DNA from 3 places in the Streptomyces sp. NBC_00872 genome. Region 3 is predicted to be linked to each of the others. Evidence: riboswitches for the same ligand, from Rfam matches in the RefSeq annotation. Region 3 holds a riboswitch; each other region holds the start of a gene.

Region 1 (3,268 bases), 3.8 Mb from region 3:
ATATGACCGAACGACCGGGCCGTCCGGCCGTCCGGCCGTCTGACCTGCTGAGGAGCCGGTCGCGATCCGACCTCCTCCATAGCCCACTCGGCCGACGGCGAGTCGCCGCCGAGGACGGCAGCGGCCAGCCTGGGTGGGGCGCGGTACCGTCCGCAGCCCTAGGCGGAACCGGGCAGGTGACCACTGGTGGGGAAGCTGAGCAAGCTCAGGGAGACCCTGAGTGGCAGAGGCGCGCGGGCCGACGATCTGACCGGTCCGATGTCCGCCGACGGGTCACCGATGCCGGAAAGCCGTATCCGTACCAGCCGCCGGCTGGTGCGCTTTCTCCCCGTCCTGGTGATCGGCGTCGGGGTAGTCCTCGATCTCTCGACCCCGACGCGGGTCACCGCCGCCCCCCTGTACGCGGCCTCACCCCTGGTCGCGGCGCCGTTCTACCCGCTGATCGGCACGCTGCTGATCAGCGTCGCGGCGGTCTGCGCCGAACTGTCGATGCACCTCTACGCCAACTCGCTCAACACGCTGGAGTCGCTCAGTGAGTTGCTGACGGTGGTGATCGTGTCTCTTCTCGCGCTCTACATCGGCGGGGTACTGCGCCGCAGCGGGCAGCGGCTCGCCTCGGCCCGGATCATCGCCGAGACCGCTCAACGGGCGGTACTGCCAAGACCCGCCGAGCGGATCGGGGGGCTGCGTATCGCCGCGCGGTACGAGGCGGCCCAGGAGGGCGCGTTCATCGGCGGCGATCTGTTCGCCGTACAGGACACGCCGTACGGGGTACGACTGGTGGTGGGGGACGTACGGGGGAAAGGGCTGGAGGCGGTCGAGGCGGTGGCCGTCGTCATCGGGTCCTTCCGGGAGGCCGCCGAGCAGGAAAGATCGCTGGAGGGCGTGGCGCAGCGGCTGGAGCGCGCGCTCACCCGCGACGGGAGCAGACGGGGCGGGCTCGACGCCTTCGAGGGGTTCACCACGGCGGTGCTCGCCGAGATCCCGCACGACGGGAGCGTGGTGCGGCTGGTCAACCGGGGCCATCCCGATCCGCTGCTGATGTGCGAGGACGGCGCGGTACGGATGCTGGAGACGCGCGACCCCGCGCTGCCCCTCGGGATGAGCGAACTGGCCGCATGGCCGGACCGTGCCCAGCAGGCCTTCTACCCGGCCGGCTCGACGCTGCTCTTCTACACGGACGGACTCTCCGAGGCGCGTGACGCCCACGGGGTCTTCTATGTGCCGAGCGACCGGCTCGACGGACGGATCTTCCAGGGGCCCGACGAACTGCTCCAGGCGCTGATCGACGACGTCCGGCTGCACACCGGCGGCGGGAGCCAGGACGACATGGCGCTGCTGGCGGTGAACCGCCCCACGGAGGGGCAGCCGGAGCGGCGCAGGACGATACCCCTCGTTCCCTGAAGCAGTTCCCTGGAGCAGTTGCCTGGGTTCCCTGACGGTTGCCGGACGCCGTTCGCTGACGCCGTTCGCTGACGCCGAGTCCGCCGTCACCACCGTGTGTGATCGACAGGTATCCCTCCGCATAACATTTGACATACCGTCAGGTAAGTGGGGCGTACTGAAAGGAAGTCAGCTCGCCCGATTGCGTATGCATGTGCCCTGGTGTGTCCGATGCGAAGTTGTTAATGATCACCGGGAACGGCTTGGAATAAGGGCCTGGTCTCTATTAACGTTCGATAACGCAGCGCGGTCGTCCCAGCCGTCGTAAGAGTCGGCACCGTGCTCATGCGCCGAATCCCGCAAGGGAACCGGGGAACCACCAATTGGGGTGAATCGGAAGTTCTTCGCTGCCTCGTGCGGCGCAGGGCGACCGTAGGAGACCTTCCTGCTCCGAACCCGTCAGCTAACCCGGTAGGCGAGAAGGAAGGAAAGGAGTGCGCCTCAGTGGCGTCCAATCAGCCTGCCCCCACCGCCCCCTTCGAAACCACCTCCTTCGGCAGCGAGCCGGAACGGGCATGGGGCGAGTGGAACCCGACCGAGGAGTCCGTACGCCCGGTACGCGGCAGGCATCGTGTCGGCAAGCAGCGCAACGGCTTCGCCCGTAGCTCCACCGTCCTCGGCGTCGGTGTCATAGCCGCCGTCGGCGCGGGCGGCATGGCCACCGCGCAGGACAAGCCCGCGGTCTCCATATCCCTGCCCGACGCCATCACCGACAATCTTCCCGACGCCGGGTCGCTCCCGGGCATGGGATCGCTGGCGGCGGACGAGGCCGAGCCGGACCTGCTGGCCAGCGCCCCGCTCACCACCGCCGGTATGACCGCCGCGGACGCGGAGCAGGGCGCCACGGACGCGGGCGAGGCCCTGCGGGCCCGGATCCTCCAGCAGGCGGAGCAGCAGCAGAACGAGGCCGACGCGACGGAGAAGGCGGCCGCGGAGCGCGTGGCGGCCGAGCAGGCCGCGGCACTGGCCAAGAAGCAGCAGACCGAGGCCGAGAAGAAGATCGAAGAGGCCAAGAAGAAGGCCGAGGCGGAGGCCAAGGCCAAGGCGGAGGCGGAGCGCCTCGCGAAACTGGCGGCCAGCTTCGCCCTTCCCACCTCCTCGTACACCATTACCTCCACCTACGGTGAGTCCGGCTCCATGTGGTCCTCCGGCTACCACACCGGTCTGGACTTCGCCGCCCCGACGGGCACCCCGGTCAAGGCCGTGCACAGCGGCACGGTCACCTCCGCCGGCTGGTCGGGCTCGTACGGCTACCGCACCATCCTGGAGCTGGATGACGGTACGGAGATCTGGTACTGCCACCAGTCCTCGATGACCGTCACCGCCGGGCAGAAGGTCACCACCGGCGAGACCATCGGCCGGGTCGGCGCGACCGGCAATGTGACGGGGCCGCATCTGCACCTTGAGGTGCACACCGCGGGCGGCTCCGGTATCGACCCCATGAGCTGGCTGAGCAGCAAGGGTCTGACTCCCTGACCCGGGGTTGACCCCATGATCCGGGCCTGGCTTCCTGCCCAGGGTCTGACCCCATGACCCGGGTCTGACTCCCTGACCACGGCCTGACCCGGGCCCGGGGCTCTGTCCCCGATTCGACCACCGTGGCGTGACTGGCACAGTCCGGTCCCCGGCGGCTCCGGCGCTCGCCCCCCGACGCCTGGGCCGCCGGTCCCGTTTCCGGCCCCCGCCCCTCCGCCAGCCGTCAGTCGTCAGCCGTCGGCAGGGGACCTGACCTGACCTGACCGGCACGTTCGTCCACGTTCGTGTCAGTACTGGCGGTACGGGTTGTAGCCGTCGTAGTCGATGTACGGCGGAGGCACCGGCACCC
Region 2 (3,268 bases), 4.5 Mb from region 3:
TCGAGCGCGAGCGCGATGTCGCGGCCCGGCACATAGCCGGCTTCCTTGATGGCTTCGAGGATCAGGTCCAGCGCGGCGCGGTTGGACTCCAGGTTCGGCGCGAAGCCGCCCTCGTCGCCGAGGCCGGTGGAGAGCCCCTTCTGCTTCAGGACCTTCTTGAGGGTGTGGTAGACCTCGGCGCCCCAGCGCAGCGCCTCGGAGAAGGACTCCGCGCCGATCGGGGCGATCATGAACTCCTGGATGTCCACATTGGAGTCGGCGTGCGAGCCGCCGTTCAGGATGTTCATCATCGGAACGGGCAGCAGATGCGCGTTCGGGCCGCCCAGGTAGCGGAAGAGCGGGAGGTCCGAGGCCTCGGAGGCGGCGTGCGCGACGGCGAGGGAGACACCGAGGATGGCGTTGGCGCCGAGCGAGCCCTTGTTCTCGGTGGCGTCCAGGTCGATCATGGCCTGGTCGATCAGGCGCTGCTCGGTGGCGTCGTAGCCGACGAGCTCCGGGCCGAGCTGCTCGATGACGGCGAGTACGGCCTTCTCGACACCCTTGCCCAGGTAGCGGTCGGGGTCTCCGTCACGGAGTTCCACGGCCTCGAACGCACCGGTGGAGGCACCGGAGGGGACAGCAGCACGGCCGGTGCTGCCGTCGTCGAGGCCGACCTCGACCTCGACCGTGGGGTTGCCTCGGGAGTCCAGGATTTCCCGGGCTACGACGACGTCGATGGACGGCACGAGCATCTCCTTCTGGGATGTGACGCTTGGAGTGCAGGGTCTCATTGGCCTTGCGGCAAGAGCCTAACCGGCTCGGAGACGTCGGCCGCCCGGTGCCCGCCCGCTGGGACGGATCTAGGTCCTGTCCGGCGGATCTTCGTGGATCAGCCCGGGGCGTCTGGTGCGGTACATCGCAAGGCGGAGGATCGTCCTCGTACTGGACGTACTTGGACGACTCCGACAACGCGGCGAGGTGCCGTGCCAGGCGTTCCGGGCCCACGAAGATCCGCCGGACAGGACCTAGCACCCGAGCGCCTCGGCGCACCTATGAGCACCGTCGTGCGCACCGCCGTGAGCGCCGCCCCGCGTACCCCCTCCGTACTCCCCGAGTGCCCCCTCCGTACGCCGGGAAGAGGGCAGACCCCGGCCCGGCGCGTACGGGGGATCACGCGCCGGGCCGGGGGGATCGGGGGGCGGGTCAGCTCAGGTGGAGCTGCTGGCCCGGGTAGATCAGATCGGCGTCGCGGACGATGTCCTTGTTCAGGTCGAACAGCTTCTTCCAGCCGCCCTTCACCTGCTGCGCGGCGGCGATCTTGGAGAGGCTGTCGCCGGACTTGACCTTGTACTCGCCGTCGCCCTTCTCGATCGTGGCCGTGGCGGCGCGGGTCTCACCGCGCGAGGCGGGCTGCGCCTGCTCCCGCTTCGGCTGCGCGGGCCGGGTCTGCTGCGGGGAGGCCTGTTCTCCCGTACCGGAGCCGGATCCCGAGCCGGAGCCGGAGCCGGAGCCGGAATTCGAAGCGGAACCGGAACCGGAATCAGAGCCGGAGCCCGAGCCCGCCGAGCCACCGTCGTACGCGGCGCCGGAGAGGTTCACCCCGCAGGTGGGCCACGCGCCCTTGCCCTGGCCGGCCAGGACCTTCTCGGCGACGGCGATCTGCTGGGACTTCGAGGCGAGGTCGGCCCTGGCCGCGTAGGCGGTGCCTCCGTAGGCGGCCCAAGTGGAGCCGCTGAACTGGAGTCCGCCGTAGTACCCGTTGCCGGTGTTGATGGACCAGTTGCCGCCGGACTCGCACTGGGCGACCTGGTCCCACTCGGAGGCGGTCGCGGCGGACGCGGAGGTGGCGCCGATCAGCGGGACCGCGACAGCGGCGCCGGTGATGCCGGCGAGCGTGGCGTAGCGGGCGGTCACGGAGCGGGAGGGACGGCGGTGCCTGCCCTTGCTGGAACCCTTGCTGGAACGCGGCATGGAACTCTCCTCACCGACGCCTACGAGGTGAGCTGTCGGGTTCGGGCCAAGTGAGTTGCCCGGCCGGGTGCTCGCGCACCCGGCTTCACCCCTAGCCGGTCGTCGGCCGTCTCTCGACGGCCGGGGCCGGCACAAACCTTGGGTCCCCCGCTCCTGCCTTCGGCGCATGACGCGACGACTACTCCCCCCGACCGACGGCAGGATTCGGCGTGACGGTCGACGAGGCCCGCGGTGCGAGCGGTTCAGACCGTAATCACAGGCCCGTCGGTTCTTCAAAGGAGAACATCAGGGAAATAACACCCTTACCCACCCTCCGGGTTTACGCATTTCCGCTGGTGAGAGCGGAAAGCGGGGCAACCCGTAGGCCAAAAGTCCCTAGTTGCAGCAAAGAGACCCTTGTCTCACTTGCACAGAAGTGGACATAGGGCAGCGAACTACCCTTGCATCCGTGCCACTTCACGGCAGTTCAAGGGCGGGATCAAGGAAGAGGCCGAGGGGGGAGACCGAGGGGGAGACGCGGAGGGAGCCAGGGGGAGATCAGGGCCGCGGCCAGGGAGGACACCCCCATGGCACACCGGGGCACACCGGGGCCCAGCGGGAAGCGCCGGGGCGCGCCAGGGGGGCGGCACACCGGCCGCCCCCCGTTCACCCCTCAGCCACCGCGCCGACAGCCCCGGAGCCGTCAGCCCGTTCGTCTCACAGCCAGCCGCCGAGCACCTTCTGCCCGTCGGCGATCAGCCAGTTGCGCTCGACGGGCCGGTCGGCCTCCGCCGGAGCGGGCGATTCCGCACGATCCGTCAGACCGTCCGTACTACGCGACAGTCCGTCACCCCGTGAGGCATGACGGCCGTAATCAAGCCCTTCATCCGAATTGCCCGTTACGGCATCCTCCTGGGCGGCCTCACCGCGGTGCTTGCCCTTGGCCGACTCCGTACCGCCGGCGGCGGTGCCACCGAGGCCGTCGGCGCCAAGACCGTCGGAGCCGAGGCCCTCAGCGCCCTTGCCGCCGTCCGCGGAAGCGGAGGTTCCCGGTGCGGGCGTGGTGGCCGAACCGGAGGGGACCGGCTCTCCGGGCGGCGTCTTCCCGTCGGAGGGGGCGGAGGGCGTGGCGTCCGGAGTACCGGAGGGAGCGTCCGCGGGGCTGTCGCTCCGGTCGTCCTGCGCGGCCCCCGCCGAGCCGGAGCCGCCCCCGAGACCGACACCCTCCAGCAGGGCGCCCGTGAGCCCGGAGACCGGCGCGCAGCTCGACCAGGCCTTCACGCCCTGCGCCGCGAGCACCTTCTCGGCCACGGCTATCTGCTGGGAGCGGCTGGCGAGG
Region 3 (3,268 bases):
GAACCCGGACAGGGTACGCAGGGTCTCGGTGGCCCGTGCCCCGGCGGACGTGCCGGCGGGCTGGGCCACGATCAGCGGGAGCGAGTCGGTGTGCGCCTCGTCGTACCCCTGTGAGACGAGTGCGGTCACATCGAACAGTTCCCGGTCCAGCGTTCCCGCGGAGACCAGGTCCGCCGCGTCGGACGGCAGGACGGACAGCCGGCCGTCCTGCTCGGCGGTCCGGAAGAGGATGCCGTCACGGCCGGGGCCGGGCCGGACCGAGGCCGCGTGCTTTCCGTCCGGGCCCGTGCTGAGCGTCACCCGGTCACCGGTGATCAGCCGCACCGTCGTGGGGGTGCCCACCGCGGTGGCGCCGGTGGCGGCGGGCCCGTCGGTCGCCGCGTCCCGGGCGGAGGGCCGGGCCGCGACCGGCGCCACGGCACCCACGGTCATCAGCAAGGCCATGGATACCGCCGCCGTCAGGCGGATACGTCTCATCTGTCCAGCCCCTTCGTTCAACTGCGCTGTCACGCGCTGTTGGACAGAATCTGGTAGCGCCGGAGGGGCTGTCACTGCTTCAGGGGTGTCGTGGTTGGGACATGTCCCAACCACGACACCGGCGCGATTGACCGGACAGGGCCTAGTCGAGGAGGCGGGCGCGGAGCCGTTCACGGGTTTCGGGGGCCAGTCTCAGCCCCTCGGCCAGATAGGTGTCGGTGCTGCCCCAGGTCTTCTCGATGGTCTCGAAGGCCGCCGCGAGATACTCGGCGCGCGCGTCGAAGAGCGGGCTGAGCAGGTCCATCACCTCGGTGGGCGTCCCGGTGGGCGAATTGTCGCTGCGCCGGACCGGATAACGGCGGTGCGGGTCGTTCGACTTCAGATAGTCGGCTTCGATCGCCTCGGGCTCCACCCCGACCGCGAGCAGGGCCACCGCGATCGAGAGACCGGCCCGGTCCTTGCCCGCGGCGCAGTGCATGAGCGCCGGCACGCTGTCCTCGGCGAGGGCGTGCAGGACACGGCTGTGCTCGGCGGTGCGCTCCTTGATGATCGAGCGGTACGAGCCGGTCATCCGGGCCGCGGCCCTGCCGTCCGCGAGGAGCGAGCGGAGCTGGTCCAGATCGCCGTCCCTGACCATCCGCCAGAACTCGGCGCCGTCGGCGGGGTCGGTGAGCGGAATGTTCACATTGCGCACGCCGGGCAGTTCCACGTCCGCGCCGTCGAGCTTCAGATCGGCCGCATTGCGGAAGTCGAAGATCGTGTGAAGTCCGAGGGACGAGAGAAAGGCCGCGTCGGCCGCGGTGGCGCCGGCGAGATGGCCGCTGCGGAAGAGCCGGCCCGGACGGACCTGCCTGCCGTCCGTGGTGGGCAGTCCTCCGACATCGCGGAAGTTGCGCACGCCGGCCAGCTCGGGCTCTGTCGACGGGACCTGCTGCGTCACGGCCTGCTCCTCCGTGTCTGCCGTCGGCGCGGCTCGCCGACGCTGTCGACCTCTGACAGTACGACATCTGTTCGTGTGGCAATCAGTTCGACTGTCGGGAATCCAGTGGGAGCATTCGGACATTATTCGCGGATGGATATCGCCCAAATGCCCATCTGTCCGTATTGGGTGATTCCTTACACCCTGCCCCGGTCGCGGTGGAGATGGGTTCCGGTCCGTGACCAGGATCATATCCGTGACGTTCCGTGGCGGTGCCATGTATTCGAATTCCTTGTCCGACGCGGAGTTCGGAGATCGTTGTCGACACAGGGTGACCGGTAAAACCGGGTTAAATGCGAGTGCGACTTGTCGGTGGAAAAGCATCCCTTGTTCCACTCGCCCCACTCGCCTACGTTCACCCTCAATCCGGTCGGACCGCCGAATCCTGCCGCCGTCCGGAATTCTTATCGTCAAGCAATGCGTGGCAGGAGCGGGGGACCCAGGTAGTACGCCGATCCGGAACTCCGGAACGGCTTGGGGTGAAGTCGCGCGGTAAGTGCGACCGGGCATCTCCAGTCCGAACCCGACAGCTCACCTCGCAGGCGCCGGAGAGGAATTCGCCATGCCCGCGAAGGGTAAGCACCGCCGTCACAAGGCCAACAACCCGGTATCGCGCGGATTCATAGCCGCCGGTACCGGTGGAGCCGCCATCGCACTTCCGCTCATCGGTGCCACCGGCGCGCACGCCGCGCAGAAGGCCGCACCCGCCAGCGCGCCCGAGGCCGTCTCCCAGCAACAGCTCGGCGGGGAGCAGGCCGGCGCGAAGAAGGCCACCGCCAAGAAGAGTGCCGCCAAGACCCGGATCTACTCCGTGGTCCCGGGCGACTCCCTGTCGAAGATCGCCAAGGAGCAGCATGTCCGGGGCGGCTGGCACAAGCTGTACGCGGACAACCGCAAGGCCGTCGGATCCGACCCGTCGCTGATCCACCCCGGGCTCAAGCTGACCATCAAGACGAGGGGCGGGGAGCACACCCGTCCCGCGAAGCCGGCCGAGCCGTCCCACTCCTCCGACGGCGGTTCCTCGGACCCGTCGACCGCCACACCGGCCGACGACAACGGGGCGTCGACGCCCGCGCCCGCCGACACGCCGGAGCAGAGCAGCGACTCCGGCTTCACCACGCCGGTCGACGATCCGCAGATCGGCACTCCGTACCACGCCTCGGGCAGCAGTTGGGCCAGCGGCTACCACACCGGTGTGGACTTCCTGGTCGACACGGGCACCGAGGTGAAGGCGGTCGGCGCGGGCACGGTCGTGGCGGCGGGCTGGGGCGGCTCGTACGGCAACCAGATCGTCATCGAGCACAGTGACGGCCGCTACTCGCAGTACGCCCATCTCTCCTCCATATCCGTCTCCGAGGGCGACACCGTCAGCGAGGGCCAGCAGATCGGTCTCTCCGGCGCCACCGGCAATGTCACGGGTCCGCACCTGCACTTCGAGATCCGTACCGGACCGGACTACGGCTCGGACATCGACCCGCTGGCGTATCTCCGCGATCAGGGTGTCAACATCTGAGACACGGCCCCGTTCGAGGCATGGCAACGTCCTTTCTCCGCTCTCCGTCCGGCAGTTCCGTGCCGGACGGAGAGCGTTGGGCATATTCCCGCTTGGCCGAAAATTGACCAATGGTGTATCTCACCCCTCGTCAACCGTTTCTTACGGTCGCGTAGGTCACATCTGCGGGTGAAAGATGTGGTGTTGTGGCAGACGATTCGAGATCAAGAAGAAGAGGCGTATTCGGGTCGTACACGGCGATCGGTGACAGCTTCACGGAGGGCGTGGGCGATCCCGGACCCGATGGACGGTATGTCGGC

The links. A riboswitch is a leader RNA that binds a small molecule or an ion and turns the genes downstream of it on or off. The one in region 3 is predicted to bind cyclic di-AMP.
Region 1: it holds a riboswitch for cyclic di-AMP, as region 3 does, so the genes downstream of both, OG214_RS21090 (M23 family metallopeptidase) here and OG214_RS04800 (peptidoglycan DD-metalloendopeptidase family protein) in region 3, are expected to answer to the same signal.
Region 2: it holds a riboswitch for cyclic di-AMP, as region 3 does, so the genes downstream of both, OG214_RS24230 (transglycosylase family protein) here and OG214_RS04800 (peptidoglycan DD-metalloendopeptidase family protein) in region 3, are expected to answer to the same signal.

What each region holds. Positions count from the first base shown of each region.
Region 1 is NZ_CP108806.1:4,930,484-4,933,751, forward strand. It holds gene OG214_RS21085 (PP2C family protein-serine/threonine phosphatase) at 259-1,404, shown strand; cyclic di-AMP (ydaO/yuaA leader) riboswitch at 1,722-1,876, shown strand; gene OG214_RS21090 (M23 family metallopeptidase) at 1,888-2,919, shown strand; gene OG214_RS21095 (PrsW family intramembrane metalloprotease) at 3,207-3,268, opposite strand, start outside.
Region 2 is NZ_CP108806.1:5,624,561-5,627,828, reverse strand. It holds gene eno (phosphopyruvate hydratase) at 1-731, opposite strand, end outside; gene OG214_RS24230 (transglycosylase family protein) at 1,183-1,950, opposite strand; cyclic di-AMP (ydaO/yuaA leader) riboswitch at 1,953-2,125, opposite strand; gene OG214_RS24225 (transglycosylase family protein) at 2,647-3,268, opposite strand, start outside.
Region 3 is NZ_CP108806.1:1,139,864-1,143,131, reverse strand. It holds gene OG214_RS04810 (S8 family peptidase) at 1-477, opposite strand, end outside; gene OG214_RS04805 (tyrosine-protein phosphatase) at 620-1,417, opposite strand; cyclic di-AMP (ydaO/yuaA leader) riboswitch at 1,855-2,014, shown strand; gene OG214_RS04800 (peptidoglycan DD-metalloendopeptidase family protein) at 2,019-2,969, shown strand; gene OG214_RS04795 (SGNH/GDSL hydrolase family protein) at 3,155-3,268, shown strand, end outside.